DNA from 2 places in the Geodermatophilus sp. URMC 62 genome. Region 1 is predicted to be linked to the other one. Evidence: riboswitches for the same ligand, from Rfam matches in the RefSeq annotation. Region 1 holds a riboswitch; the other holds the start of a gene.

Region 1 (14,514 bases):
TCACCTGCTGGGCAAGGACTCCTCCGCCCTCTAGATTTGGTCACTGTGGGCAGGCATGTGGCGCCAGGTGGTGACCAAACGGACCGGCCGGCCGGTGGCCGGCGCCGTACCGACGTCCCGCCCCCCGGGGGTGACACGTCCGTCCCCGGCCCTGCTGCGCCCGCCGCCCCCCGCGGCGCCGCGCCGACCGCGGCGGCGCAGCCGGCCGACCTGAGCGACCACCCCACGACCCCCGGCCGCAGCCGCGCCGACCGCCGGCGCGACGCCCTGCTGGGGGGCGACGGCGACCGGCGCCGTCCCCTCACCGGCCGCCCGTCCGCACAACCGGGACCTGCGCGCCCCGCGCAGCCGGCACCCGCGCGGCCGGTCGCCCAGCCGGCGCCCCCGCGACCCGTCGCCCAGCCGGCGCCCGCGCCGCCGGCGCCCGCGCGACCCGTCGCACCGCCGGCGCCCGCACGGCCGCCTGCCCAGCCGGCGCCCGCACGGCCGGCTGCCCAGCCGGCGCCGGCGCGGCCGGTCGCCCAGCCGGTACCCGCGCGACCGGCCGCCCGGTCGCGCCCGCTGGAGCCCGCGCCGCTCACGCGGCCGCGGCTGCCCGCCCCGCCGGCCGGCGCAGCCGCCCGCCCGGCACCCGAGCCACCCGCCCGTCCCACGGCGCTCGAGACCACCATGGCGCCCTTCCAGGCGGTCCCCACGCCCCAGGCCGACGCGCCCGAGCTCGCGACCCCCGTCCTGGACCCGTGGGACCAGCCCGCCCGGCCCGCCGCGCGCGGCCGGACGGCGTCCCCGGCGCGTCCCGCGCCGGCCGAGTCCCCGCGCCGGGCGCCCGCCCGCCCCGCACCCGAGGACATCCGCCCGGCCGCGGCCGGCAGCCGGGGCCCCGCCGCGGCTCCGTCCCGGTCCTCGTCGCCGGCCCCCGGGGCCGCACCGGCCGCCACACCGGCCGCCACGGCGCCGGCCGGCGGTGCGTCGACCTACCGCGACTGGACCCGCCCGTCGGGCCCCGGGGCCGCCGCGCCTGCCGCGGCCCCGCTCACCGAGGCCATCCCCGACCGGGAGGTCTCCCGCGCCCGGGCGGCCGCCCCGGCCACCGAGGCCATCCCCGACCGCGAGGGAGTCCGCGACCGCACCGACGCCGCGCCCCCGGCGCCGCTCACCGAGGCCATCCCCGACCGCGAGGTCGCCGACCGGCGCCGCACGTCCCGCGACCGCCGCGACGAGCCCGACGCCGGGCCGCCGACCGGACCCTCCACCGGACCGTCGACCGGGCCCTCGACCGGTGTGGTCGGGAGCCGGGCGGCGTCGCGCGCCGAGCGGCAGGCGATGGAGGTCGAGCGCCGCCGTGCCGCGCGCCGGGCCGGCGTCTCCCCGTCGGCGCTGCGCGGGGACGACGACGAGGGCGGTCGCCCGCGCCGGCGGTCCGTGGTCGGACTGCTCGCCGTCGTGGTGGTCGCGCTGGTCGTGCTCGGCGTGTACAGCTTCACGTCACCGGCCGCGCAGGAGAGCGACGCCACCCAGCCCGCGGAGCCGACCGCCTCGGCGTCCGCGACGCCCACCTCCGGCCCGCTGCCGCCGCTGTCGGCCGTCCCGCTGCCGCCGGTGGAGCAGGCGCCGACCACGCCGGTGCGGGTGCCGGTGACCGTGCTCAACGCCACCGACGTCGGCGGGCTGGCCGGCGACGCCTCCGCCGCCTTCGCCGCCCAGGGGTGGACCGCGGCCGGCGTCGGCGAGTACCAGGGCAGCGAGATCGCGACGACCACCGTCTTCTTCACCGCGGGCGACGAGTCCCAGCGCCAGTCGGCCCTGCAGCTGATGGAGGCGTTCCCCGGGATCACCGTCGGGCCCACCGTGCGCTTCTTCGAGGTCCCCGGCGAGGCCGATCCGGGCCTGGTCGTCGTCCTCACCGCCGAGTGGCAGCCCTGACCCGAGTCCGTCGCGTCCCGTCCCGGAACACCGGTGCGGCGCCGTCCGTTGGCCGCAGCGTGCCTCCCGTCCGCGGGCCCGTGCGTCTTCGCCCGCGCTCGAGCACCCGTGCCGCCCTCGGTGTCCTCGTCGCCCTGCTCCTCGCGGGCACGGCGCTCGTCTCGCTGCCCGCACCCGCGGTCGCGGCCGAGGACGTCTCCACCGAGGACGCCCGCGTCCCCTCCGGCTCCGGTGCCGACGCCGTCGAGCTCGACACCACCCTCTACCGGCCGGCGTCGGCGACCGCGGACGCGCCGGCCCCCGCGGTCGTGCTCGCGCACGGCTTCGGCGGCAGCAAGCAGTCGGTGGCCGACGACGCCCGCGACCTGGCCGGGCGCGGCTACGTGGTGATGACCTACTCCGCCCGCGGGTTCGGCGCGAGCACCGGGCAGATCGGCCTCGACGACCCGCGCTACGAGGTCGCCGACCTGTCCACGCTGCTCGACGTCCTCGCCGCGCGCGACGACGTCCTGCTCGACGGCGAGGGCGACCCGCGGGTGGGCGTCGCCGGCGCCTCCTACGGCGGAGCGCTGTCGCTGCTCGGCGCCGCCTACGACGACCGCGTCGACGCCATCGCCCCGCAGATCACCTGGAACTCGCTGACCGCGGCGCTCTTCCCCTCCCAGACCGGCACCGTCGACGCCGCCACCCCGGCGGCCACGCCGCAGACCGCCGGGGCCGGCGTCTACAAGCGGCTGTGGGCCGGGCTCTTCTTCGGTGTCGGCTCGGCGCCCACCGGCGGGCTGCTCGACGCCCTCGGCGGCGCCGACGGCGCCGCCGCCTCCGACGGCGCCGCGCTGCCGTTCGACCCCTCCTCGGTCGACACCTCCGCCGTCGACCCGGCCGTGGTCGAGCAGGCGCTCACCTGCGGTCGGTTCCGCGCCGACATCTGCGCCGCCTACCAGGACGCCGCGGCCACCGGGACGCTGACGCCGGAGATCGCCGCCGTCCTCGACCGCAGCAGCCCCGCCGCGGTGCTCGACCGGATCACCGCGCCGACGCTGCTGGTGCAGGGCACCGAGGACTCGCTGTTCGGCCTCGGCCAGGCCGACGCGAACGCCCGCGGGATCGCCGCGAACGGCACCCCGGTGGAGGTCGTCTGGTACGCCGGGGGCCACGACTCGCAGGCCTCGGAGCGGGAGACCGCCGACCTGCGCGAGCTCGTGGCCGGCTGGTTCGACCGGCACCTGCGCGACGCCGGCGACCCCGCCCGCGGCGAGGACCCCGGCACCGGCTTCCGGTTCCCCGCGCCGACCGGGCTGGGCAGCGGCCTGGGCACCGTGCAGGGCGGCAGCCAGAGCGTGATCGCCGGCGCCTACCCCGGCCTGGACGGCGGTGAGCCGACCGAGCGGGTCGACGTCGTGCTCGACGGTGCGGTCCAGCCGGTCGTCACCCCCGCCGGCGGGACCCCGGCCGCCATCACCACCGTCCCCGGGCTCGGGTCGCTGGCCTCGGCGCTCGGCGGCACCGCGGTGGAGGTCCCCGGCCAGTTCGCCGCCTTCTCCAGCGAGCCGCTCGCCGACGCCGTCGAGGTGGTCGGCGCGTCCACGGTCGACCTCGCCGTCGCCTCGCCCAGCGGCAGCGCCACGCTGTTCGCCAAGCTCTACGACGTCGGCCCCGACGGCGCCCAGACGCTGCCCGGCGGCGTGGTCGCCCCCCTCGCGCTCAGCGGCCTGTCGGCCGACCCGGCGGCGCCGACCCCGGTGAGCGTCACGCTGCCCGGCATCGTGCACCGCTTCGAGGCCGGCCACACGATGCGCGTCGTCGTCTCCTCGACCGACCAGGCCTTCGCGCTGCCGGCCGAGGCGACCGTCTACTCGGTCGCCCTCGCCGGTGCGGGCGACGGCGGCGCGACGATCGCCGTCCCCACCGTGCAGGGCCAGGCCCAGGCCGACGGCGGCACCTCGCGCTGGTGGTGGCTGCTCGGCGCCGTCGTCCTGCTCGGCCTGCTCGGGTGGCTGGCCGCGCGGCTGTGGGGCCGCCGCCGGCGCCGGGTGACCTCGGCGGTCGAGCCCGACGGCGAGGACGTGCCGCTGCGCTTCGAGGGCGTGACCAAGGCCTACAAGGACGGCTTCGTCGCCGTCCGCGACCTGTCCTTCGAGGTCCGCCGCGGACAGGTGCTCGGCCTGCTCGGCCCCAACGGCGCGGGCAAGACGACGTCGCTGCGCATGCTCATGGGCCTCATCCGCCCGACCGAGGGCCGGATCAGCGTCTTCGGCCACGCCGCCGGTCCCGGGGCGCCGGTGCTGTCGCGCCTGGGCTCCTTCGTCGAGGGCACCGGCCTGATGCCGCACCTGTCCGGCCGCGACAACCTCACCCTCTACTGGGCCGCCACCGGCCGCCCGGCCGCCGACGCGCACATGGCGGAGGCGATCGAGGTCGCCGGCCTGGGTGCGGCCATCGACCGTCCGGTGCGCCGCTACAGCCAGGGCATGCGCCAGCGCGTGGCCATCGCCCAGGCGATGCTCGGCCTGCCCGACCTGCTGGTGCTCGACGAGCCGACCAACGGCCTGGACCCGCCGCAGATCCACGCCATGCGGGAGGTTCTGCGCTCCTACGCCGCCACCGGCCGCACGGTCATCGTCTCCAGCCACCTGCTCAGCGAGATCGAGCAGACCTGCACGCACGTGGTGGTCATGGCCAAGGGGCAGAAGATCGCGCAGGGCACGGTCGAGGAGATCGTCGGCGCCGGCGGCGCGGTCTCCGTCGGTCTGGCCGACGACGCCGACACCGACCGCGCGGCCGCCGTCCTGTCCGGGCTGCCCGGGGTCACCGTCGAGCGCACCGACGAGGGCCTGGTCGCCGACCTGGGCGAGCGGACGTCGCGGGCGGCGGCGCTGCAGGCGCTGGTCGCCGCCGACGTCGCCGTCGACCAGTTCACACCGCGCCGCCGCCTGGAGGACGCGTTCCTGGCACTCGTGGGGGAGTCGTGACCGTCGACCACGAGAACGACAGCCGCGGGAGCACCGCAGCGAGCGCCAGCGAGCGAGGAGCGGACCGAGGCCGGAGTCGAGCCATGACACAGCACGTCCAGCCCACCGGCGCGGTCGCCGGCTACCGGCCCGAGCGGACGCTGCGGCTGTCGGTCGAGCTGCGCCGGCAGTTCAAGCGGCGGCGCACCATCGGCGTGTTCGTGCTGATGGTCGCCCTGCCGCTGGTGCTCATCGCCGCGCTGCAACTGGGCGCCAGCGAGGAGGCGCAGACCAACAGCCGGATCAACCTCGTCGACGTCGCCACCGCCAGCGGCCTGAACTTCACGCTGTTCGTGCTGTTCGCGACGACGGGCTTCTTCCTGGTCGTGGTCTACGCGCTGTTCTTCGGCGACACCGTGGCCAGCGAGGCGCAGTGGGGGTCGCTGCGCTACACGCTGGCCACCCCGGTGCCGCGGATGCGGCTGCTGCGGCAGAAGTTCGCCGCCGCGCTGGTGCTGTCGGTGGCCGCGCTGCTCACCCTGGCGGTCGTCGCGGTGGTGGCCGGCGGCATCGCGTTCGGGTTCGCCGAGATCCAGACGCCGATCGGGGTGACCCTGCCGCAGGGGGAGGGGCTGCTCCGGCTGGCCGGGATGCTCGGCTACCTCGCCGTGCACCTGCTCGTCGTCGGCACGCTGGCGTTCTGGCTGTCGACGATCACCGACGCGCCGCTGGCCGCCGTCGGCGGGGCGGTGTTCACGATGTTCGTGTTCGCGATCCTCGACCAGGTCGAGCAGCTCGGGTCGCTGCGCGACTGGTTCCCGACCGCGGAGGAGTTCGCCTGGACCGACCTGCTGCAGACGCCGGTCGACTCCTCCGACCTCTTCCGCGGCGTCGTCCAGTCGCTGGTCTACGCCGCGGTGTTCACCGCGCTGGGCTTCCGCCACTTCTCCCGGCGCGACGTCACCAGCTGAGCGTCACGCCGCAGGGGAGCAGCGCTGACGCATCGCGGTGGAGGAGACTCCCGCCGGCTCGACCAGGGGGCGTCGAGGACGGGCTCGACGCCCCCTCGTCCGGCCTAGCCCCCGTGTCCCCCGTGCCCGCGCCCCCCAGGCTCGTTCCTCCGCACGAACGACAGCACCATGTCGTTGAAGGCGAGGTAGGACTCCCAGTGCGGGCAGTGCCCCGCCTCGGCGAACACCGCGACCTCGGCTGATGGCAGGTGGGTCGCCAGCTCGCGCAGCCGGCTGGGCGGGAAGTACATGTCGGCGTCGCCGGTGAACAGCTGCGTGGGCGTGGTGATCGCCTCGATGGCCGACCACGTGAGGGCGTTCTGCGTGCCCGGCAACGGGGTCGCCGGCTTGGGCGCCTCCTCGTTGGCCTTCCACTCCTCCAGCGCCTCCGGTGCCGCGGCCCGGTAGGAGGGCCCGAGCTCCTGGAACTCGGCGGGGAGCTGCAGGAAACCCCCGGCGATCAACCGCTGGGTGACTGCCGCCCACTGCGGGTCCTGGATGCCGCCGATGGTGCAGCCCACGACGCAGCTGAGCAGCCGGTCCGGGATCGACACCGCGGCGTCGAACACCGCGTTGCCGCCCGCGGCCAGCCCGACCAGGTGGAACTGCCCGACCTCGAGCACGTCCATCAGGGCGGTGAGGTCACGGAGGTCGGTGCCGGCGTCGCGTCCCACCAGTGGCTCGGACCCCAGGTAGCCGCGCCGGGAGTAGCTGATCACCCGGTGGCCCGCCTCGGCGAGGGCCGCCTGCTGGTAGCCCCACACGCCGCCGTGCCCGCTGTGCGGGTGCATGAGCACGATCGGTGTGCCGTTCCCGCCGGTGTCCCACACCGCCAGCTTCACACCCGGGATCTGGACCTGGCCCAGGCTCCCCGTCATCGGGGGCACCGGCTCCCACGACGTCTGCGCGGGGATCAGCTCCGCCCGCTGGCCGGGGCCGCCGGCCTGTCCCCCCGGCCCCGACGGCCCCGAGGTGCCCGGCGCCGCGCTCGCGGGTCCGGCGGTCGCGCCGAGCGCGACGACGCCCGCCCCGGCCAGCCCGGCGAGCACGCGCCTGCGGTTCATCGCCCTGTCGGTGGTGTGGCTCAACTGGTGCTCCGATCGTCGCTGATCGCTGGTCCGGTGCCCGCGAGGGGTCCAGGGGCACTCACCGGAGGGTCGCCTCCGCGGCGTCGTCGCCGACCGCGGTCACCAGGTCCGGGCAAGATGGCCGCAGCCCGTTCGGATGCCCCGCTTCGCCGATCGACGTCAGGCGGGAGTATTTATCCGTCTGGTTGACCGGGCAAGACGGGATGCCGGCTCCGGGTGGCCGTCGTCCACGCCGGGCGCTTCCGCACCGGCGTGCGCAGGACCGCGTCACGACCCCGTCCGCCGTCGTCCGGTCAGAGGCTCGCGCGCACCGCCTGGGCCCAGCCCTCGCCCATCGCCCCGTCGGTGACGGTCACGTTCGGGACGGCGGCCAGCAACTCCGGCATGCCCTCGACCTCGGCGCCGTTGGCGGTGATCCACAACCGGCCGACGACGGGCGCCATCTCCAGGTCGCTGGCGCTGTCGCCGACCGCGACGGCGTCGGCGGGGTCGATCCCGCGGCGCTCGAGGTCCCAGGCGATCGCCGCGCCCTTGGAGATCCCGCGCGGCATGAGGTGGTAGACCCGCGCCAGCTGCCCCTCGGGCGCCAGGTCCAGCTCCGCCGTCGCGGGGATGGCGCCGTTGTCCCTGAGGGACAGCCAGCCCAGGCCCCGCTCGGCGAGCCACGCGTCGACGGCGAGCGGGTCGACGAACCCGCGCAGCAGCGCATCGCCGGAGTGGGTGGTGTGCCAGGGCGCGTGCCACTCCAGCCGGCCGGGGTTCGCCGCGCAGAGGTCCTCGACGACGCCGAGCCCGGCCATGACGTCCACGGGCGTGCGCCCGGCGTGCTCGGCGGGCAGTTCGCCGGGAAGCTGGTGGCGCGCCCGGCCGCCCTTCCAGGTGACCAACGAACCCAGCTCGGCGATGGCGCCGTCGGCGGCGAAGATCCGCCCGGCCTCGGTCACCTGGTCGACGGTCCGCCCGCTGACGATGACCAGCGGGACCCCGGCGGTGTGCAGCTCGAGCAGCGCGGTGGCCGGCTCGGCGGTGGGGACGCCGTCCGCGGTGTGCCAGAAGGAGCCCCGCGCGCCGACCATCGTGCCGTCGAGGTCGGTGTAGACGATGCGGGCTGCAGCCGAGGCCATGACGCCCAGCATGGCCGGACCACGGCGGTGCTCCGGGACCCGGGTAGAGTCGGCCCCGTTCCACTCATCCAGAGGGGCAGAGGGACACGGCCCGGTGAAGCCCCGGCAACCGCGCTGCGCGAGCGGCGAGAGGTGCCAATTCCGTCCCGCACGGCTCGACGGCCCGCCGCGGGGAAGATGAGGAGGTAGTCGTCGCATGACCCTGACCGCTCCCGGTTCGCTGCAGGCCGACTCGTCCGCCGGCGGCCCCGTCCCCCCGAGCCCCGCCCGTGGCCTCGTCTGTCGCAACTGCGGCGCCACCTTCGGCCTCATCGCCGAGCACGCCTGCGCGCAGTGCTTCGGCCCGCTGGAGGTCGACTACGACCCCGAGCGCATGCGGGCGGTGACGCGGGAGCAGATCGAGGCCGGCCCGCAGAACATCTGGCGCTACGCCGCCCTGCTGCCCGTGGGCCAGGACCCGGCCGACCGCGTCTCCCTCGATCCCGGCATGACGCCGCTGGTGCGCGCCGACCGGCTGGCCGCCGAGCTCGGCCTCACCGGCGGGCTGTGGGTCAAGGACGACTCGGCCAACCCCACCCACTCGTTCAAGGACCGCGTGGTCAGCCTGGCGGCCACCGCTGCCAAGCGGCTGGGCTACGCCAAGATCGCCGCGGCCTCGACCGGCAACCTGGCCAACTCGGTGGCCGCGCACGCCGCCCGCGTCGGCCTGCCCTCCTACGTCTTCATCCCGGCCGACCTCGAGCCAGGCAAGGTGGTGCAGTCGGCGGTCTACGGCCAGACGCTGGTCGCCGTCGACGGGTCCTACGACGACGTCAACCGGCTGACCAGCGAGCTCGTCGAGACCGACGAGTTCGAGGACACCGCCTTCGTCAACCAGAACGTGCGGCCCTACTACGCCGAGGGCTCCAAGACGATGGGCTACGAGATCGCCGAGCAGCTCGGCTGGCGGATCCCGGCCCAGGTGGTCATCCCCATGGCGTCGGGCTCGCTGCTGACCAAGGTGGACAAGGCCTGGCGGGAGCTCGCCGCCGCCGGCATCGTCGAGGCCACCGAGTGGCGGGTCTTCGGCGCCCAGTCCGCCGGCTGCGACCCGATCGCCACCGCCTTCGACAACGGCTGGGACGTCGTCAAGCCGGTCAGGCCCACCGGCATCGCGAAGTCGCTGAACATCGGCAACCCCGCCGACGGCCCCTACGCGCTCGACGCCATCCGGCGCACCGGCGGCGCGGTCGGCCGGGTCGGCGACGAGCAGATCGTGCAGGGCATCCGCGACCTGGCCCGCACCACCGGCGTGTTCGCCGAGACCGCAGGCGGGGTGACCGTGGCCGTGCTGCGGCAGCTGGTCGAGGACGGGCGGCTGGACCCCACGAAGGAGACCGTCGTCCTCAACACCGGCGAGGGCCTCAAGACCCTCGACCCGCTGGAGCCGGTGGTCGGCCCCACGCACCGCGTGGAGCCGTCGCTGAAGTCGGTGCGGGCGGCCGGGCTCATCCGGTAGGGGCGTACGCTCGTCCCGGCGCCGGTCCGGGTGAGCAGCTCCCCCGATCGGGCAGCAGTCGTGCGTGGGGTGACTCCCCACCTGGCTGTCCCTGATGTACGTTCTCGCGCGGTTGTCAGTTCCACGTTCGTGTCCGACGGGCGGAAGAGCTGTACCCGGCCCCCGGAACCCGGGGTCCGTCCGCACGCACGAACGTGGGAGCACACGTGGCACAGGGCACCGTGAAGTGGTTCAACGCCGAGAAGGGCTTCGGCTTCATCGCCCTCGACGGCGGCCAGGACGTCTTCGTCCACTACTCGGCCATCCAGATGGACGGGTACAAGAGCCTCGACGAGGGCCAGCGGGTCACCTTCGAGGTCGTCCAGGGCGAGAAGGGTCCGCAGGCCGACGCGGTCCGCACCGCCTGAGAACCACCTCTGCACGCCCACCGAGGCCCGGGTCCCCGACAGGGAGCCGGGCCTCGGTGCCGTGTGGTCGCGGTGCCCTCCTCCCGGTGCTCCGCGGCCTCCCGGTGCTCCGCGGCCGGCCGCCGTGCGGCGGGGTGTGGCCCCGGGCTCCTCGCCGCGGGAGGCTGCCGCAGGAGGCGCGGCCGGCGCCGGGGGACGAGGGGGTGCCGTGTCGCGCATCGCGATCGTCACGGGTGGTGCATCCGGGATCGGACGAGCCCTGGGCGCGGCGCTGGTGCGTCGCGGGGACCAGGTGGTCCTCGCCGACGTCGACGGCGCGGCAGCCGAGGGGACCGCGGAGCGGCTGACCGCCGCCGGACCCGGCACGGCCACGGCGGCTGCCGTCGACGTGCGCGACGCCGACGCGGTCGCCGCGCTGGTCGACGGGACCGCGGAGCGGCACGGCCGGCTGGACCTGCTGGTCAACAACGCCGGCCTCGGGATCGGCGGACCGGCGGAGGAGCTGAGCCCGGCGCACTGGGACCGGACCATCGACGTCAACCTCCGGGGGGTCGTCCACGGCGTGCAGGCCGCCTACCCCCTGATGCTGCGGCAGGGACACGGTCACATCGTCAACACCGCCTCGCTGGCCGGTCTGCTGCCGGCGCCGGGCATGGGCCCCTACGCGACGACGAAGTGGGCGGTCGTCGGGCTCTCGCTCAGCCTGCGGGCGGAGGCCGCGTCGCGGGGGGTCCGGGTGAGCGTCGTCTGCCCCGGCGGCATCGACACCCCGATCCTCGACAAGGGGATGCCGGCGGACCTGCCGCGCGTGCCGTCCGCCGAGGGCACCGACACGCGCGCCGCGATCACCCGGGTGAGCGGGGGACGGCTCTACCCCGCCGACGCGCTGGCCGCCGACGTGCTGCGGGGGATCGAGCGCAACCGGGCGGTGATCGTGGCCCCGCGGCAGGCGCGGGTGCTGTGGCGGCTCATGCGCCTGTCGCCGGGGCTCCTGCTGCGGCTGGAGACGGCGACCCTGGCCCGTCAGGAGGAACGGGACCGTGCCGGGGCCCGGACGGCGTCCACAGCCGCGGCGGAGGCTCCCCCGCGCTGACGGGTCCCGCCGGGGGAGGGGAACAGCCGGCGGCCACCCCCCGTTCTTGCACTCGGCAGGGGCGAGTGCCAGACTTCGGATTGGCACTCGACAGTGCCGAGTGCCAATCAGGTCGGAACGGTGAGGCACTGGAGCGCGGGCCACGTGAGCGCCCGCGGCGCCGGTGTCGTCCGTCGCGGGCGCCGGTCCCGGCCGTGCAGCGATCCATGCATGGAGGACATCACCACATGGCCAAGATGATCGCCTTCGAGGAAGAGGCGCGCCGCGGTCTCGAGCGGGGCATGAACACCCTCGCCGACGCCGTCAAGGTGACGCTCGGCCCCAAGGGCCGCAACGTCGTCCTCGAGAAGAAGTGGGGCGCTCCCACCATCACCAACGACGGTGTGAGCATCGCCAAGGAGATCGAGCTCGAGGACCCCTGGGAGAAGATCGGCGCCGAGCTGGTCAAGGAGGTCGCGAAGAAGACCGACGACGTCGCCGGTGACGGCACCACCACCGCCACCGTGCTCGCCCAGGCGCTCGTCCGCGAGGGTCTGCGCAACGTCGCCGCCGGCGCCAACCCGATGGCCCTGAAGAAGGGCATCGAGAAGGCCGTCGCCTCGGTCACCGACTACCTGCTCTCGACCGCCAAGGACGTCGAGACCAAGGAGCAGATCGCCGCCACCGCGTCGATCTCCGCCGCCGACCCGGCCATCGGCGAGCTCATCGCCGAGGCGATGGACAAGGTCGGCAAGGAAGGCGTCATCACCGTCGAGGAGAGCAACACCTTCGGCCTCGAGCTCGAGCTCACCGAGGGCATGCGCTTCGACAAGGGCTACATCTCGCCCTACTTCGTCACCGACGCCGAGCGCATGGAGGCCGTCCTCGACGACCCGTACGTGCTCGTCGTCAACTCGAAGATCAGCTCGGTGAAGGACCTGCTCCCGCTGCTGGAGAAGGTCATGCAGTCGGGCAAGCCGCTGGCCATCATCGCCGAGGACGTCGAGGGCGAGGCCCTCGCGACCCTGGTCGTGAACAAGATCCGCGGCACCTTCAAGTCGCTGGCCGTCAAGGCCCCCGGCTTCGGCGACCGCCGCAAGGCCATGCTGACCGACATCGCCATCCTCACCGGTGGCCAGGTCATCAGCGAGGAGGTCGGCCTCAAGCTCGACACCGCCGACGTCTCCCTGCTGGGCCGCGCCCGCAAGGTCGTCGTCACCAAGGACGAGACGACGATCGTCGAGGGTGCCGGTGACACCGACCAGATCGCCGGCCGGGTCAACCAGATCCGCGCCGAGATCGAGAAGTCGGACTCCGACTACGACCGCGAGAAGCTGCAGGAGCGCCTAGCCAAGCTGGCCGGTGGCGTCGCCGTCATCAAGGCCGGCGCCGCGACCGAGGTCGAGCTCAAGGAGCGCAAGCACCGCATCGAGGACGCGGTGCGCAACGCCAAGGCCGCCGTCGAGGAGGGCATCGTCGCCGGTGGTGGCGTCGCCCTGGCGCAGGCCACCACCGTCGCGTTCGAGAAGCTCGAGCTCGAGGGTGACGAGGCCACCGGTGCCAACATCGTGCGCGTCGCGCTCGAGGCGCCGCTGAAGCAGATCGCCGTCAACGCCGGCCTCGAGGGCGGCGTCGTCGCGGAGAAGGTGCGCAACTCCGAGGTGGGCAACGGCCTCAACGCCGCCACCGGCGAGTACGTGGACCTGGTCGCGGCCGGCATCATCGACCCGGCCAAGGTCACCCGCTCGGCGCTGCAGAACGCCGCCTCCATCGCGGCGCTGTTCCTCACCACCGAGGCCGTCATCGCCGACAAGCCGGAGAAGGCCGCTCCGGCCATGCCCGGTGGCGACGGCGGCATGGGCGGCATGGACTTCTGAGTCCGGCCACCCCGTAGCACCACCAGCACTGCCCGGCAGGGGCGGTCCGCTTCGGCGGGCCGCCCCTGTCGGCGTCTGCCGGGCCCTGTCCGGGCCACCGCCCTGCGGGGACGTCGTGACCACCCCGGGTCCAGCGGGTCCTCGGCGCGGAGGAGGCCCCACTGCACCCGAGGTGATCACGGGCGGCCGGCGGTGCGTCGGCCGCCACGGCGCCGGGTAGGCCGACGCCGTGGCCGTGGTGATCGGGACGTCGGGGTGGCAGTACCGCGACTGGCGCGGCCGCTTCTACCCGCAGCGGCTGCCGCAGCGGCTGTGGCTGGAGCACCACGCGCGGCACTTCGCCACCGTGGAGAGCAACGCGGCGTTCTACCGGCTGCCCGAGCGCGACACCTTCACCGCCTGGCGCGAGCGGACGCCGGCCGACTACCGCTGGGCGGTCAAGGCCAGCCGGTTCCTCACCCACGTCAAGCGGCTGCGCGAGCCCGAGGAGCCGGTGGCCCGCCTGCTGCGGCACGCCGAGGGGCTCGGCGACCGGCTCGACGTCGTCCTGCTGCAGCTGCCCCCCACGCTCAAGGCCGACGCTGGCCTGCTGCGCGACTGCCTCGCCTGCTTCCCGCCCGGCGTCCGGGTGGCCGTCGAGCCCCGGCACGACACCTGGTGGACCGACGAGGTCCGCGACCTGCTGGAGCGCTACGGCGCGGCCCTGTGCTGGGCCGACCGGGCCGAGCGGCCGGTCACGCCGCTGTGGCGCACCACCGGCTGGGGCTACCTGCGGCTGCACACCGGCGCCGAGGGCTGGGGCTATCCCACGGCGGTGCTCGAGGAGTGGGCGCAGCGGCTGGCGGCCACCTGGACCGACGACGAGGACGTGTTCGTCTACCTCAACAACGACCCCGGCGGGGCCGCCGTCGTCGACGCGGTGGCGCTGGCCGGCGCCGTCCGCCGCGCCGGCCGCACGGCCACCCGGGTGCCCACACCCGAGCAGGCGAGCGGCCTGGCCTGGACGGCGGCCTGAGGGTCAGTCGTCCCTGCCGCCGTGACCGGAGGGGTCCGAGCCGGAGTCGCCCGAGCCGGAGCCGTCCTTGCCGGAGCCGTCCTTGCCGGAGCCGTCTTTGCCGGAGTCGTCGAGGTCGCTCGCGGAGTCGGCGCCGGAGTCGTCGGCCTCGTCGTCGGAGCCGGTGCTGGGTGCGGCGACGGAGGGGGTGGCGTCGTCCTCGGGGTGGTCGCGACCGGACCGGGAGTCCGAGCCCGGGCCGGAGTTCGAGCCGGAGCCCGGGCTGGTCGACCCCGGGCCGGAGTCGGGGCCGGAGCCGGAGTGGTCGGCGGTGCCCGGCGCGGCCGGGGTCCGCGTCGGGACGGCGGAGGGCCGCCCGTCGGGGGCGTCGGCCGGGTCGTCGGAGCCGGGCGAGCCGGCCGTGTGCTCGGCGGAGGGCGCGTCGTCGGAGCCGGGGGTGTCGCCGGCGTCCGGGGCGTCCGGGGTCGGTGCGGCCGGCGTGGGGGTGGGGGAGACGGCGGCCGGATCGGTCCCCGCGTCGTCGTCGGTGGTGGCCGCGGCGTCGCCGTC
Region 2 (14,514 bases), 940 kb from region 1:
GGGTTCTGCTCGGCCACCTACGGCGTCACCTTCCCGATGACCGCGAAGGTCGAGGTCAACGGCGAGGGCGCGCACCCGGTGTACCGGCAGCTGACCGCCGTCCCCGACGGCTCGGGCGAGGCCGGGCCGGTGCAGTGGAACTTCGAGAAGTTCCTGCTGACCGCGGACGGCGAGGTGGTCGCCCGGTTCCGCCCGAAGACCGACCCGGCCGCCCCGGAGGTCCGGACGGCGATCGAGGCCCTCCTCCCCCGCTGACCGCGGCGCGCGCCACCGGCTCGTCCCGTCCTCCGCGGGCCGCATCGGACCCGTGGCGCGCGGAACCGGCCCGTGGAGCGGCCCGCACCGCCGCCCGGGCTCACGGTGCTCGGGCGGCCGGACGGCGACCGCGGGGCCAGCATGGGGGCATGGCCGACCTGCACTTCTACTTCGACCCCGTCTGCCCGTTCGCGTGGATGACCAGCAAGTGGGTCCGCACGGTGGCGAGGCAGCGCGCGTACGACGTCGACTGGCGGTTCATCTCGCTGCGGCTGCTCAACGCCCACGTCGACTACGACAGCCACTTCCCGCCCGAGTACGAGGCCGGCCACACCTCCGGGCTGCACCTGCTCCGCGTCGCCGCCCGGACCCGGGCCGAGCACGGCGCGGCCGCGGTCGGCCCGCTCTACGAGGCCCTCGGCCGGCACGTCTTCGAGGACCCCGCCGGCCAGCCGCCGCCCGAGCGCGCGACCAGCCGCGAGTTCCTCGACACGGTGCTCGGCGAGGCCGGTCTGCCCGCCGACCTGGCCTCGGCCGTGGACGAGGACTCGTGGGACGACGGCATCCGGGCCGAGACCGACGAGGCGCTGGGCCTGACCGGCCGCGACGTCGGCACGCCGATCCTGCACTTCGAGCCGCCGGAGGGCGTGGCCTTCTTCGGCCCCGTCATCAGCCGGCTGCCGAGCGAGGAGGAGGCCGTCGCACTCTGGGAGTCGGTGGTGCACCTGGCCCGCTTCCCGGGGTTCGCCGAGCTCAAGCGCAGCCTCCGCGAGCGCCCGCAGCTGCCCGCCTTCGGCGTCACGGAGGACGAGGTCGGGGTGCAGGAGGACTGGCACGGGGGCAGCCGCCGGCTCAAGCGCTGACCGGCGGCACCGGGGTCACGCGGCGGAGCGGGTCCCCGGCGCGAGCGGCGCCGGCGTCTCCGGGAGGGGCGCCGGCGCCGGCCGCGCGGCGGTGCGGGCGGTCTGCGCGAGCGCGATGCCGCCGAGCACCACCAGGCCACCGGCCACCTGCCAGCCGGTGAGCACCTGCTCCACCCACAGCCAGGCGACGACCGAGGCGAACACCGGCTCGACGGTGGCCACCAGGCCGGCGGTCGTGGGCGGCAGGTGCCGCAGCGCGGCGATCGAGAGCCAGAACGGCACGATCGCCCCGAGGACGGCGATCCACAGCACCAGCAGCCACAGCGGCAGGGTCGCCTCGCCCAGCGACACCGGCACCCGCTCGCCGAGCACCGCCGGGTCGAGCGGCGCGGTGAACGGCGCGACGACCGTCCAGAACAGGCCCGCGGCCACGAACGTCCAGGTGGTGAGCGCGACCGGGTCGCGGGTCGCCGTCCCCCGCTCGCCCATCAGGTAGTAGGTGGCCAGGCACACCGCCGCCGCCAGGCCGGCACCGACGCCGAGCGGGTCGAGCGAGCCGCCGCCCTGCCACACCTGCGCCACCAGGACCAGCCCGGACAGCGACAGCGCCAGCGCCACCCAGATGCGGGGCCGCACCGGCTCCCGGCGCACCAGGCGCACCCACAGCGCGATCCCGACCGGCGCGGTCATCTCGAAGACGAGCGCGATGCCCACCGGCAGCCGGCCGATGGCCACGAAGTAGAGGAACTGGGTGAGCGCGACACCGACCACGCCGAACACGGCGAGGAAGGGCACCTCGCGCCAGGTGACCCGCAGCCGCCGTGGGGCGACGACGGCCAGCGCGACCAGCAGCCCTCCCGCCGCGCCGGCGCAGCGCATCGCCGTCAGCCAGGTCGGCGGGACCCCCGCCTGCAGCGCGAGCGTGGACACGGTGCCGTTGACGGCGAACAGCCCTCCCGCCGCCACGGTGAGCAGGTAGCCGGCGGCGGGACGGCGGGTGTGCGGCACCCGTCCGACTGTAGCGGGCGTCGCGCCCGACGACCCCTACCGGCCCCGGCCACCCACCGGTCGGTCCCCCAGGGCGTCGGGGACACCACACCGCGCTCCCGGGTGTCCCACAGCCGCAGCGGGCACCCTCGGGGCGTGACCGAACTGCGCCCCCCGTGGTCCCCGCGCCGTCGCCGGACGCTCGGCGGCCCGGCGGTGGGCGCGGTCGTCTGCGGAATCGGGGCCCTCCTGCTGCCCGCGGAGATCGGGGTGACCGCGGCCCTGCTCGCCGCGCTGTGCGGCTTCCTGTTCCTGGTGGCGCTGGTGCTGTTCTTCGCCGTCCCGGGCCCGGACACGGTCGGCACGCTGCTGCGCTCGCCGTCGCTGGGCGGGGCGGTGACCGTCGTCGCCGTCCTGCTGTGGTTCTCGACCGCCGGCCAGCCGCTGCGCTGGCTGTGGGCGCTGGCGGCGGCGGCCGGCCTGGCCTGGCTGGCGACGGCGCTGTGGCTGGTCCGCCGCGGCTGACCCCCGCCCGGGGCGCCGGCCGGGCGGCGGCAGACTGCCGGGCGTGGACCTGCCCCCCGCCTTCTACGTCCCGGACGGCGACGGCCTCGACGCCACCGCGCTGACCATCGGCCCCTGGGACCCCGGTCTCCAGCACGCCGGCCCGCCCGCCGCGCTGCTGGCGCGCGAGGCCGAGCGCGCGAGCGGCATCCCCGGCGGCCAGACCGTGCGGCTGGCCTACGACCTCCTCGGGCCGGTCCCGGTCGGGCCGGTGCAGGTGGCGGCGCGGGTGCTGCGGCCGGGCCGGCGGATCGAGCTGGTCGAGGCCACCCTCACCGCGGGCGGGCGGGCGGCGATGCGGCTCACCGCCTGGCGGATGCGCTCGGGCGCGGCGACGGCGGTCTCCCCGCCGCAGCGCCACCCGGTGGGCCCCGAGGACGCCGCGCCCGCCGAGTTCAGCGTCTTCTCCGAGCCGGTCGCCTACCACCGGTCGCTGGAGTGGCGGCTGGCCGCGGGCTCGATCACCGCGCCCGGGCCGGCGGCCACCTGGACCCGCCCGCTGTGCGCGCTGGTCGAGGGCGAGCCGATCACGCCGCTGCAGCACCTGCTGGCCATGACCGACGCCGCCAGCGGCATCTCCGCGGAGCTGGACTGGACCGAGGCCACCTTCGCCAACGTCGACCTCGTCGTCGCCCTGTTCCGCCCACCCGCGGGCGAGTGGCTGGCCATGGACGCGACGACGACGCTGGGCCCGGCCGGCGCGGGCCAGTGCGGCGCCGACCTCTACGACGTCGAGGGGCGGATCGGCCGCTCGGTCGCGTCGCTGTTCGTGGAGCCGCGCTGAGCGTCCTGCCAGGGAGAGCCGGTTGGATGGGGGCGACCAGACGAGGAGAGGAGGACCCGACCTGCCATGCCCCAACTGACCAACCGGCTCGACTGGCTCGCCGGCCGCGGCCTGGAGATCGTGCTGATCATCCTGGGCTCGGTGCTGCTGGCCCGCTTCGTCACCTGGGTGGGCAGGCGGATCACCGACCGCATCGACGCCCGCTCGACCGGCGGTGACGTGCTCGTCCGATCGGAGGCGGCCAAGCACCGCCACTCGCTGACCCAGGTGATCACCTGGTCGCTCGTCGTGCTCGTGTACACGGTGGCGGCCTTCTACGTGCTCGAGCGCCTCGGCGTCCCGGTCACCGGACTGGTCGCGCCGGCCACGGTGCTCGGCGTCGGCCTCGGCTTCGGCGCGCAGCGGATCGTCGGCGACGTCCTGGCCGGGTTCTTCCTCATCACCGAGCGCCAGTACGGCTTCGGCGACGTCGTCTCGATCCAGGTGGTCGGCGGCGGCGACCCGGCCGACGGCACCGTCGAGGACGTCACCCTGCGCATCACCCGGCTGCGCTCGGCCGACGGCGAGGTGGTCACCGTCCCCAACGGGCAGATCGTCAAGGTCGTCAACCTCTCCCGCGACTGGGCCCGCGCCGTGGTCGACGTCCCGGTGCCGACGACGGCCGACGTCAACCGGGTCAACGAGATCCTCCGCGAGGTGGGCCGGCAGGCCTTCGGCGACGCCGGGCTGCGCCGGCTGCTGCTCGACGAGCCCAGCGTCATGGGCGTGGAGAGCATCGACCTCGAGCAGGTCAACGTCCGCGTGGTCGCCCGGACGCTGCCCGGCCGGCAGTTCGAGGTCGGCCGCGACCTGCGGGAGCGGATCGTGCTGGCCTTCCGCCGCGCCGGCCTCACGCTCACCCCGGCCCCACCGCCGGACCCGGCGTCGGGGCCGGCGGGAGGGCCGACCGGGCAGCCGGCGCGGCAGGGAGCCCCGTAGTGACCGTCCCCGGCGCGCCGCGCCCGGACGACCAGCGCGACCCCGACCGCCCGGGGGGCGACCCGGCCGCGCGCGGGCGTTTCGGCCTGTCCCGCGGCTCCCGGGTGCCCGGGCACATCGGCCGCGCGCGCACGTCGACGGTGGTCCTGGCCGTGCTGTTCGTGGGGCTGGGCGTGCTCTACCTTTCCGTCCCCCCGCCGGCCGCGGTCCCGCCCGGTGCCCCCGGCACGCCCAGGACCACCGCGCCGGCACCCGCCCCGGCGACGACCGACGCGCCCACGACGACCGCGCCTCCCACCGACGAGGACGAGGCGCCCACGACGACGACCGGGCCGGGGACGGGCGAGCCGACGCCGACCGACGACCTGCCCACGACGGAGCCCACGGCGCCCGGGGGGACGACGCCCGGGGGGACGACGCCCGGGGGGACGACGCCCGGGGGGACGACGCCCGGGGGGACGACCCAGGAGCCGGCACCGGGGACGAGCGCGCCGGCCACCACCGGCGAGGCGCCGCGGACGACCGTCGGGCCGGCGCCGACACCCGGGACCCCGCCGACCGGCTGACCGGCACGTGGACAGCCGACGTGAACGGCCGTTAACGTCCGGGGTGACCACCCCGCGCACCTCCCGGAGGACGACATGGCAGCCGACGTCGACGCCGCAGCGGAGGTGGCCGCGGCTGCGCCGGCCCCACCCCGCGCCCGGCACGAGGCCCTGGTCGCCGACCTGCGCGAGCGGCTGCGGCAGCGCGCGCTCGGCGGCTCGGGGTCGGCGCGGGCCCGCCACGTCGAGCGCGGCAAGCTGCTCCCCCGCGACCGCGTCGCCCACCTGCTCGACCCCGGCAGCCCGTTCCTCGAGCTCTCGCCGCTGGCCGCCGAGGACATGTACGACGGCGACTCCCCCGGCGCCGGGATCATCACCGGCATCGGCCGGGTCGCCGGGCGGCCGTGCGTCCTCGTCGTCAACGACGCCACGGTCAAGGGCGGCACCTACTACCCGATGACGGTGAAGAAGCACCTGCGGGCGCAGGAGGTGGCGCTGCAGAACCGGCTGCCGTGCGTCTACCTGGTCGACTCCGGCGGGGCGTTCCTGCCGATGCAGGACGAGGTGTTCCCCGACCGCGAGCACTTCGGCCGGATCTTCTACAACCAGGCCACGATGAGCGCCCGCGGCATCCCGCAGGTCGCCGCCGTCCTCGGCTCGTGCACCGCCGGCGGGGCGTACGTCCCCGCGATGGCCGACGAGTCGGTGATCGTCCGCGAGCAGGGCACGATCTTCCTGGGCGGCCCGCCGCTGGTGAAGGCCGCCACCGGCGAGGTGGTCAGCGCCGAGGACCTCGGGGGCGGCGACCTGCACAGCCGCGTCTCCGGGGTCACCGACCACCTGGCCGACGACGACGAGCACGCGCTGGAGATCGTCCGCCGCATCGTCGCGACGCTGGCCCCGCCCGCGCCGCCGGCCTGGGAGGTCGCCCCGCCGCGCGACGCCGTCCGCCCGCAGACCGACCTCTACGACCTGGTGCCGGTCGACCCCCGCACGCCCTACGACGTCCGCGACGTGATCACCACGCTCGTCGACGGCGGCGAGCACCAGGAGTTCAAGGCGCTCTACGGGCCGACGCTGGTGACCACCTTCGCCCGGCTGCACGGGCACCCGGTGGGCATCGTGGCCAACAACGGCGTGCTGTTCGGCGAGTCGGCGCAGAAGGGCGCGCACTTCGTCCAGCTCTGCGACCAGCGGCGCATCCCGCTGCTGTTCCTGCAGAACATCACCGGGTTCATGGTCGGCCGCGACTACGAGGCCGGCGGCATCGCCAAGCACGGCGCCAAGATGGTCACCGCCGTCGCCTGCGCCCGGGTGCCCAAGCTGACCGTCGTCATCGGCGGGTCCTACGGCGCCGGCAACTACTCGATGTGCGGCCGGGCCTACTCCCCCCGCTTCCTGTGGATGTGGCCCAACGCCCGCATCTCGGTGATGGGCGGCGAGCAGGCCGCCTCGGTGCTGGCCACCGTCCGCCGCGACGGGCTGACCGCCCGCGGCACCGACTGGCCCGCCGACGAGGAGGAGGCGTTCAAGGCGCCGGTCCGCGCGCAGTACGAGGCCCAGGGGAACCCCTACTACTCCACGGCGCGGCTCTGGGACGACGGCGTCCTCGACCCCGCCGACACCCGCACCGTCCTCGGCCTGGCGCTGTCCGCGTGCGCCCAGGCCCCCCTCGACGACGTCGCCTACGGCGTCTTCCGGATGTGAGCCGCCATGCCGAAGACGACGCACCTGCCAGAACCGCCGGCCACCGACGATCCGAACGAGTGCGGAGTCGAGCGATGAGCACCTTCGACACCGTCCTCGTCGCCAACCGGGGCGAGATCGCCGTCCGGGTGATCCGCACGCTGCGCCGGCTCGGCATCCGCTCGGTCGCCGTGTACAGCGACGCCGACGCCGACGCGCCGCACGTCCGCGCCGCCGACGTCGCCTACCGCCTGGGCCCCGCCCCGGCCGCGCAGAGCTACCTGTCGGTGCCCCGGGTGGTCGAGGCGTGCCGGGCCACCGGCGCGCAGGCCGTGCACCCCGGCTACGGCTTCCTCTCGGAGAACCCGGCCCTGGCCGCCGCGCTCGCCGACGCCGGCGTGGTCTTCGTCGGGCCGCCGGCCGAGGCGATCCGGGTGATGGGCGACAAGATCGCCGCGAAGAAGACCGTGGCCGCCTCCGGCGTGCCCGTCGTCCCGGGGATCGCCGAGCCCGGCCTTCCCGACGACGACCTCGTGGCCGCGGCGCCGGGCATCGGCTTCCCCGTGCTGGTCAAGCCCTCGGCCGGCGGCGGCGGCAAGGGCATGCGGGTGGTCGAGGACGCCGCGGACCTGCCCGCCGCACTGGTCAGCGCCCGCCGGGAGGCCGCCGCCGCGTTCGGCGACGACACCCTGTTCCTCGAGCGGTTCGTGCACCGGCCGCGGCACGTCGAGGTCCAGGTGCTCGCCGACGCCCACGGCGCCGTCGTCCACCTCGGCGAGCGCGAGTGCAGCCTGCAGCGCCGCCACCAGAAGGTGGTCGAGGAGGCCCCCTCGCCGCTGCTCGACGAGGCCACCCGCGCCCGGATCGGTGCGGCCGCCTGCGCCACCGCGCGCAGCGTCGGCTACACCGGCGCCGGCACCGTGGAGTTCATCGTCTCGGCCGACCGGCCCGAGGAGTTCTTCTTCATGGAGATGAACACCCGCCTGCAGGTCGAGCACCCGGTCACCGAGCTGGTCACCGGCCTGGACCTGGTCGAGCAGCAGCTGCGCGTGGCCGCCGGCGAGCCCCTGGCGTTCGGCCAGGACGACGTCGCGCTGACCGGCTGGGCGATGGAGGCGCGGGTCTACGCCGAGGACCCCGGCCGCGGCTTCCTGCCCACCGGCGGGCGGGTGCTCGCGCTGGCCGAGCCCGCCGGCGCCCGCGTCGACTCCGGCGTCGCGGCCGGCACCGTCGTCGGCTCGGACTACGACCCGATGCTGGCCAAGGTGGTCGCGCACGGCCCCGACCGGGCCACCGCGCTCGCCGCGCTCGACCGGGCGCTGGGCGACACCGCGGTGCTCGGCGTGACCACCAACGTCGGGTTCGTCCGCGCGCTGCTGGCCGAGCCCGACGTGCGCGCCGGGCACCTGGACACCGCGCTGCTCGACCGGGTGGCCGCCTCCTACGCGGTCCCGCCGGTGCCCGACCTCGCCGTCCTCGCCGCCGCCGCGCACCTGTGGCTCACCGCCTGGGCCGCGGCCGACCCGGCCGACCCGTGGAGCGCGCCGAGCGGCTTCCGGCTGGGGGACGCCGCGCCGTTCACCGTCCGGCTCGAGGCCGGCGGCCGGCCGCGCACGGTGGCGCTGACCGGCACGCCGGCCGCGGCCCGCGCCACCCTCGACGGCGCCGACGCCGGGACGCTGTCCTGCGCGGCCGAGGACGGCGGCCTGGCGCTGGTGCGCGACGGTGTGCGGTCCCGCTGCCTGGTCGCCGCCGAGGGAGACGCCGCCGCCGACGGCGACGGCGACGGGCACGGCCTGTTCGTGCACGCCGACGGCGCGGACTGGCCGCTGCGCCGGGCCCGCCGCGTGGTGCTGCGGCCCGACAGCGCCGCGGCGCACCCCCCGGAGCTGACCAGCCCGATGCCCGGCTCGGTGATCGCGGTGCCGGTGACCGACGGACAGGTCGTCACCGCCGGGGAGCCGGTGGTCGTCGTCGAGGCGATGAAGATGGAGCACACGCTGCGCGCCCCGGCCGACGGCGTCGTCGAGCTGCTCGTCGCGGCCGGCGACCAGGTGCGGCTCGACCAGGTGCTCGCCCGGCTCACCCCCGCCTGAGCCGGAGCCCGCTCCGCTAGGGTCGGCGCAGGCTCACGAGAGGCAGCGTCAAGCACCTGGCTGGCTGCCCGGCAACCTCTCTCCGTCCGAGGTGCTCCAGGGGAAGAGCCGGCCGCGCGGCACCCGCCGCCCGGCAGGACGGAGTCCTCCGTGCGCCGCGGGGTCTCCCGAACGAGAGGAGACGGCGCGTGACCGACCCGCAGAGCTGGAGCTTCGAGACCCGGCAGATCCACGCCGGCACCGGCCCCGACCCGACCACCGGCGCCCGCGCCCTGCCCATCTACGCCACGACCGCCTACCAGTTCCGCGACAGCAAGCACGCCGCGGACCTGTTCGCGCTGGCCGAGATGGGCAACATCTACACCCGGATCATGAACCCGACGCAGGACGCGCTCGAGCAGCGCGTGGCCTCGCTGGAGGGCGGCGTCGCGGCGCTCGCGGTGGCCAGCGGCATGGCGGCGGAGACGCTGGCGCTGCTCAACGTCGCCGAGGCCGGCAGCCACGTCGTCGCCTCGGCGTCGCTGTACGGCGGCACCTACAACCTGCTGCACCACTCGCTGCCCAAGCTCGGCGTCGAGGTGTCCTTCGTCGAGGACCCCGACGACCCGCAGAGCTGGCAGTCGCTGGTGCGCGAGAACACCACGGCGCTCTACGGGGAGTCGATCGGCAACCCGAAGGGCGACGTCCTCGACATCGCCGCCGTCGCGGAGGTGGCCCACCGCAACGGCGTCCCGCTGATCGTGGACAACACCATCGCCACGCCGTTCCTCGTGCGGCCGCTGGAGCACGGTGCCGACGTCGTCGTCCACTCGGCGACGAAGTACCTCGGCGGGCACGGCACCGCGATCGCCGGCGTCATCGTCGACGGCGGCACGTTCGACTGGACGTCGGGGAGGTTCCCCGGGTTCACGACGCCGGACCCGACCTACCACGGCGTGGTCTACGCCGACCTCGGCGCCCCGGCCTACGCGCTCAAGGCCCGCGTGCAGCTGCTGCGCGACCTCGGCCCGGCGATCAGCCCGTTCAACGCCTGGCTGGTCGTGCAGGGCATCGAGACGCTGTCGCTGCGCATGGAGCGGCACGTGGCCAACGCCCAGCGGGTGGCGGAGTTCCTCGAGGCGCACGACGAGGTCGAGTCGGTGCACTACGCCGGCCTGCCGTCCTCGCCGTGGCACGCCGCCCAGCAGCGCTACGCCCCGCGCGGCGCCGGCGCGGTGCTGGCCTTCGAGATCCGCGGTGGCGTCGAGGCCGGCCGGCGCTTCGTCGAGGCGCTGGAGCTGCACAGCCACGTGGCCAACATCGGCGACGTCCGCAGCCTGGTGATCCACCCGGCCTCGACCACGCACTCGCAGCTCACGCCCGAGGAGCAGCAGACCACCGGGGTCACGCCCGGGCTGGTGCGCCTGGCCGCCGGGCTGGAGGGGATCGACGACATCCTCGCCGACCTCGAGGCGGGGTTCCGCGCGGCCAAGGGGGCGTGATGACGGGGGTGCGGGACGTCCCGGCGTCCCGCACCCCGCCGCGCACCGGCGGGTGGCGCGACGGCGACCCCGCCGGGGACCGGCTGTTCCTCGACCTGGACGGACCGGTCCGCCTCGAGCGCGGCGGGGTGCTGCCCGGCGTCCGGGTCGCCTACGAGACCTGGGGGACGCTCGCGCCCGACGGCGGCAACGCGGTGCTCGTCGAGCACGCGCTGACCGGCGACAGCCACGTCACCGGGCCGGCCGGGCCCGGGCACCCGACCGCGGGCTGGTGGGCGCCGCTGGTCGGGCCGGGGGCGCCGCTGGACACCGGGCGGCTCTTCGTCGTCTGCGCCAACGTGCTCGGCGGCTGCCAGGGGACGACGGGGCCGTCCTCGACCGCGCCCGACGGCGCCCCGTGGGGCGCGCGCTTCCCCGAGGTGACCGTCGGCGACCAGGTGCTGGTGGAGGCCGCGCTGGCCGACGCGCTCGGCGTCCGCCGGTGGGCCGCCGTCGTCGGCGGGTCGATGGGCGGGATGCGGGCGCTGGAGTGGGCGGTGGCGCTGCCCGAGCGGGTCGCCGGGGTGCTCTTCCTCGCCTCCGGCGCGGCCGCGACCGCCGACCAGATCGGCACGCAGACGACCCAGCAGGCCGCGATCCGCGCCGACCCGGTCGCCGGGCTCGGCGTCGCCCGGCGGATCGCGCAGCTCACCTACCGCAGCCCGGTCGAGCTGGAGGAGCGGTTCGGGACGACCGTGCAGGACGACGGCCGCTTCGCCGTCGTCTCCTACCTCGACCACCACGCCGACAAGCTCGCCCGCCGCTTCGACGCCGGCAGCTACGTGGTGCTCACCGAGGCGATGAACACCTGGGACGTCGGCCGCGGCCGGGGCGGGATCGAGGCCGCGCTGTCGCGGGTGACCGCGCGGGTCGTCGTCGCCGGGGTGGACAGCGACCGGCTCTACCCGCTGGAGCTGCAGCAGCGGGTGGCCGACGCGCTCGGCGTCCCGCTGCGGGTGGTGTCCTCTCCGCACGGGCACGACGGCTTCCTCGTCGAGGCCGGCGCCGTCGGTGCGCTGGTGCGCGAGCTGCTCGGCACCTGACCCCTCTCCGCGAGATCTGCACACTCGTGGCTCCCGGGACCCCGGAAGCCACGAGTGTGCAGATCTCGCCCGGGGAAGACTGGCGTGCGTGAGCGACGACGACCTCGACGCCCTGCGCCTGGCCTGCGACCGCGCGCTGAGCGGCCACGGACCGGTGCGCGCCGCGGACCTGCTGGCCACGATCCCCGCGGACACGGCGGTCGACCGGTACGGCGCGGGCGGGGTGGTCGCCGAGCTCGAGAGCGAGGTCGCGCAGGTGCTGGGCAAGCCGGCCGCGGTCTACCTGCCCAGCGGGACCATGGCCCAGCAGTCGGTGCTGCGTGTGCACGCCGGGCGCAGCCGCCGGGAGACGGTCGTGGGCCATCCCGAGTGCCACCTGTTCCGCCACGAGGGGGGTGCGCTGGCGCGGCTGCAGGGCCTGGTCGAGCGCCCGGTCGGCGACCGGCACCGGATGCTGCTGCGCGCCGACCTCGACGACGTGGCCGAGCCGCCGGCCGCGCTGGTGGTGGAGCTGCCGCAGCGCGACCTCGGCGGGCCGCTACCGCCCTGGGACGACGTGGTCGCGCAGGCCGCGTGGGCGCACGACCGGGGCACGGTCGCGCACCTCGACGGCGCGCGGCTGTGGGAGGCCGCCGCCGGGTACGGCCTCCCGCCGTCCGACGTCGCGGCGCCCTTCGACACCGTCTACGTCAGCTTCTACAAGGGCGTCGGCGCGCTGGCCGGGTGCGCGGTGGCCGGGCCGGCCGACGTCGTCTCCGAGGTCCGGGAGTGGCGCCGGCGGATGGGCGGCACGCTGTTCGGCCTGTGGCCCGGCGCCGCCTCGGCGCTGACCTGCCTGCGCCGCCGGCTGCCGCTGTTCCCCGCCTACCTCGAGTGCGCGCGGGAGCTGGCCGGCGCCGTGCGCGACCTGCCCGGCGTGCGGGTGGTCCCCGACCCGCCGGAGACGCCGATGCTCCACCTGCTGCTGTCGGCCACGCCGGACGCCTTCCGCGCCGCCGCCCGCGCGCTGGCCGAGGAGGGGCTGTGGACCTGGGCGGAGCCGGGGATCACCGGCGACCCCACCGTGGTGCGCGTGGAGCTGTCGGTGGGCGACGCGACCCTGGCCCTGTCCTCCGGGGAGGTCCGCGCCGCCGTCGCCCGCCTGGCCGGCGCGGTGTGAAGCCGCGAGATCTGCACACTGGCGGCCTCCGCGGCACGGGGGACCGCGAGTGTGCAGATCTCGCGGACGGACCTAGTCGGCCGCGTCGCCCGGGGTGTAACCGGCCGGGGGCAGCGGACGCCGCACCACCGGCCGCACCTTCCGCGCCGCGGGCAGCCGCTCGGTGTAGCTCTGCGCGTTGAGCCGGATGTGGGTGAGGTCGTCCTCGGTGGCCTGCCGGATCACCTTCGCGGGCACGCCGGCCACCAGCGAGCCCGGCGGCACCTGCGTCCCCTGGGTGACGACGGCGCCCGCGGCCACGATCGAGCCCGACCCGATGTGGGCGCCGTTCATCACCACGCTGCCCATGCCGACCAGCACGTCGTCGTCGACCCGGGCGCCGTGCAGCACGACCCGGTGCCCGACGGTGACCCCGCGGCCGACGACGAGCGGGAACCCCGGGTCGGCGTGCAGGGTGCTGCCGTCCTGCACGTTCGAGCCCTCGCCGATCTCGATGACCTCGACGTCGGCCCGGGCCACCGCGCCGTACCAGATGCTCGAGCGCGGTCCCATGGTCACCGCGCCGACCACCACCGCCGTCGGTGCGACGAAGGCCTCGTCGTCGATGGCCGGGGCGCCGAACGGCAGTTCCGCGATGTAGTTGTCCGCCACGGCGTCCACCCCAGCACACCTCGGCTCCCCGCGGGCAGACTCACCCCGTGCCCGCCCCGCTGCCGCCGCTGCCCACCACCGTCGTCGGGAGCCTCCCCCAGCCCGGGTGGCTCATCGACCGCGACCGCCTGGCGCACCAGTTCCCGCCCCGGGTGCGCGCCCGGGAGCTGTGGCGGCCGGCTCCCGAGCTGCTCGAGGAGGCGCAGGACGACGCGACGCTGCTGGTCCTGCGCGCCCAGGAGGCGGCCGGCCTCGACGTCGTGGGCGACGGCGAGCAGCGGCGGGAGTCCTACTCCAACCACTTCGCCACGGCACTCGAGGGCGTCGACGTCGACACCCCCGGCACGGTGGTCAACCGGTCGGGGAAGCCGATCCCGGTGCCGCGGGTGGTCGGCGAGATCCGCCGGCGCGGCCCGATCCAGGCGCGCGACGTGCGCTTCCTGCGCGCGCACACCGACCGGGCCGTGAAGATCACGCTGCCCGGCCCGTTCACGATGGCGCAGCAGGCGGCCGACGAGCACTACGGCGACGACCGGGCGCTCGCGCTGGCCTACGCCGACGTCGTCCGCGAGGAGGTCGCCGACCTGTTCGCCGCCGGCGCCGACGTCGTCCAGATCGACGAGCCGTGGCTGCAGGCGCGGCCCGAGGTGGCCCGCCGCTACGGAGCGGAGGCGGTGACCCGGGCGGTGGAGGGCGCGCCCGGCCCGGTGCACCTGCACCTGTGCTTCGGCTACGCGGCGATGGTCGCCGAGCGCCCGGAGGGCTACTCGTTCCTGCCCGAGCTCGCCGACACCCCGGTGGACACCGTGTCGGTGGAGACCGCCCAGTCGCACCTGGACCCCGCGTCGCTGCGGCCGCTGCGCGGCAAGGGGATCGCGCTGGGCGTGCTGGACCTCTCCACGCCGGAGGTGGAGACGCCGGAGGTGGTCGCCGACCGCGTCCGGCGCGCGCTCGACGACGTGGACGTCACCCGGCTCGTGCTCTCCAGCGACTGCGGCCTGAAGTACCTGCCGCGGGCCTCCGCCGAGGGCAAGATGCGTGCCCTCGCCGAGGCGGCCGGCATGCTGCGCGCGGAGCTGACGTGAGGGACCGGCAGGGGCCAGGATCGCCGTCGTGACCGTGCCGACCGACCTGCCGGTGCTGGCCTTCCCCGATCGGGCCGCGCTCGAGGCGTGGCTGGAGGCCGAGCACGCCACCGCCCCCGGCTGCTACGTGCGGCTGGCGAAGAAGGGCGCCGGGGTGCCCTCGGTGACCCAGGCGGAGCTGGTCGAGTCGCTGCTGTGCTTCGGCTGGATCGACGGCCGGGTCAACCGGCTCGACGAGCACTCCTACCTGGTGCGGGTCACCCCGCGGCGTCCGCGCAGCGTGTGGTCGCAGAAGAAC

Evidence for each region. Region 1 has a riboswitch for S-adenosylmethionine ahead of thrC (threonine synthase). Riboswitches for the same ligand answer to the same signal wherever they lie in the genome.
Region 2: linked by a shared signal. The riboswitch ahead of ACU616_RS06985 (bifunctional o-acetylhomoserine/o-acetylserine sulfhydrylase) and the one ahead of thrC (threonine synthase) in region 1 are both predicted to bind S-adenosylmethionine.

The regions. Positions count from the first base shown of each region.
Region 1 covers NZ_JBRFHY010000001.1:2,384,085-2,398,598, forward strand. The annotation lists gene ACU616_RS11460 (DUF3263 domain-containing protein) at 1-34, shown strand, start outside; gene ACU616_RS11465 (LytR C-terminal domain-containing protein) at 670-1,923, shown strand; gene ACU616_RS11470 (alpha/beta fold hydrolase) at 2,004-4,895, shown strand; gene ACU616_RS11475 (ABC transporter permease) at 4,979-5,845, shown strand; gene ACU616_RS11480 (alpha/beta fold hydrolase) at 5,950-6,948, opposite strand; gene ACU616_RS11485 (HAD family hydrolase) at 7,266-8,096, opposite strand; SAM riboswitch class I at 8,158-8,280, shown strand; gene thrC (threonine synthase) at 8,293-9,594, shown strand; gene ACU616_RS11495 (cold-shock protein) at 9,801-10,001, shown strand; gene ACU616_RS11500 (SDR family NAD(P)-dependent oxidoreductase) at 10,210-11,094, shown strand; gene groL (chaperonin GroEL) at 11,322-12,950, shown strand; gene ACU616_RS11510 (DUF72 domain-containing protein) at 13,180-13,965, shown strand; gene ACU616_RS11515 (hypothetical protein) at 13,969-14,514, opposite strand, start outside.
Region 2 covers NZ_JBRFHY010000001.1:1,446,551-1,461,064, forward strand. The annotation lists gene ACU616_RS06940 (glutathione peroxidase) at 1-255, shown strand, start outside; gene ACU616_RS06945 (mycothiol-dependent nitroreductase Rv2466c family protein) at 405-1,118, shown strand; gene ACU616_RS06950 (EamA family transporter) at 1,134-2,126, opposite strand; gene ACU616_RS06955 (hypothetical protein) at 2,262-2,630, shown strand; gene ACU616_RS06960 (thioesterase family protein) at 2,674-3,453, shown strand; gene ACU616_RS06965 (mechanosensitive ion channel family protein) at 3,520-4,431, shown strand; gene ACU616_RS06970 (hypothetical protein) at 4,431-4,997, shown strand; gene ACU616_RS06975 (carboxyl transferase domain-containing protein) at 5,073-6,683, shown strand; gene ACU616_RS06980 (acetyl/propionyl/methylcrotonyl-CoA carboxylase subunit alpha) at 6,758-8,758, shown strand; SAM riboswitch class IV at 8,790-8,904, shown strand; gene ACU616_RS06985 (bifunctional o-acetylhomoserine/o-acetylserine sulfhydrylase) at 8,947-10,239, shown strand; gene metX (homoserine O-acetyltransferase MetX) at 10,239-11,321, shown strand; gene ACU616_RS06995 (threonine aldolase family protein) at 11,410-12,480, shown strand; gene ACU616_RS07000 (gamma carbonic anhydrase family protein) at 12,553-13,140, opposite strand; gene ACU616_RS07005 (uroporphyrinogen decarboxylase family protein) at 13,179-14,216, shown strand; gene ACU616_RS07010 (YdeI/OmpD-associated family protein) at 14,245-14,514, shown strand, end outside.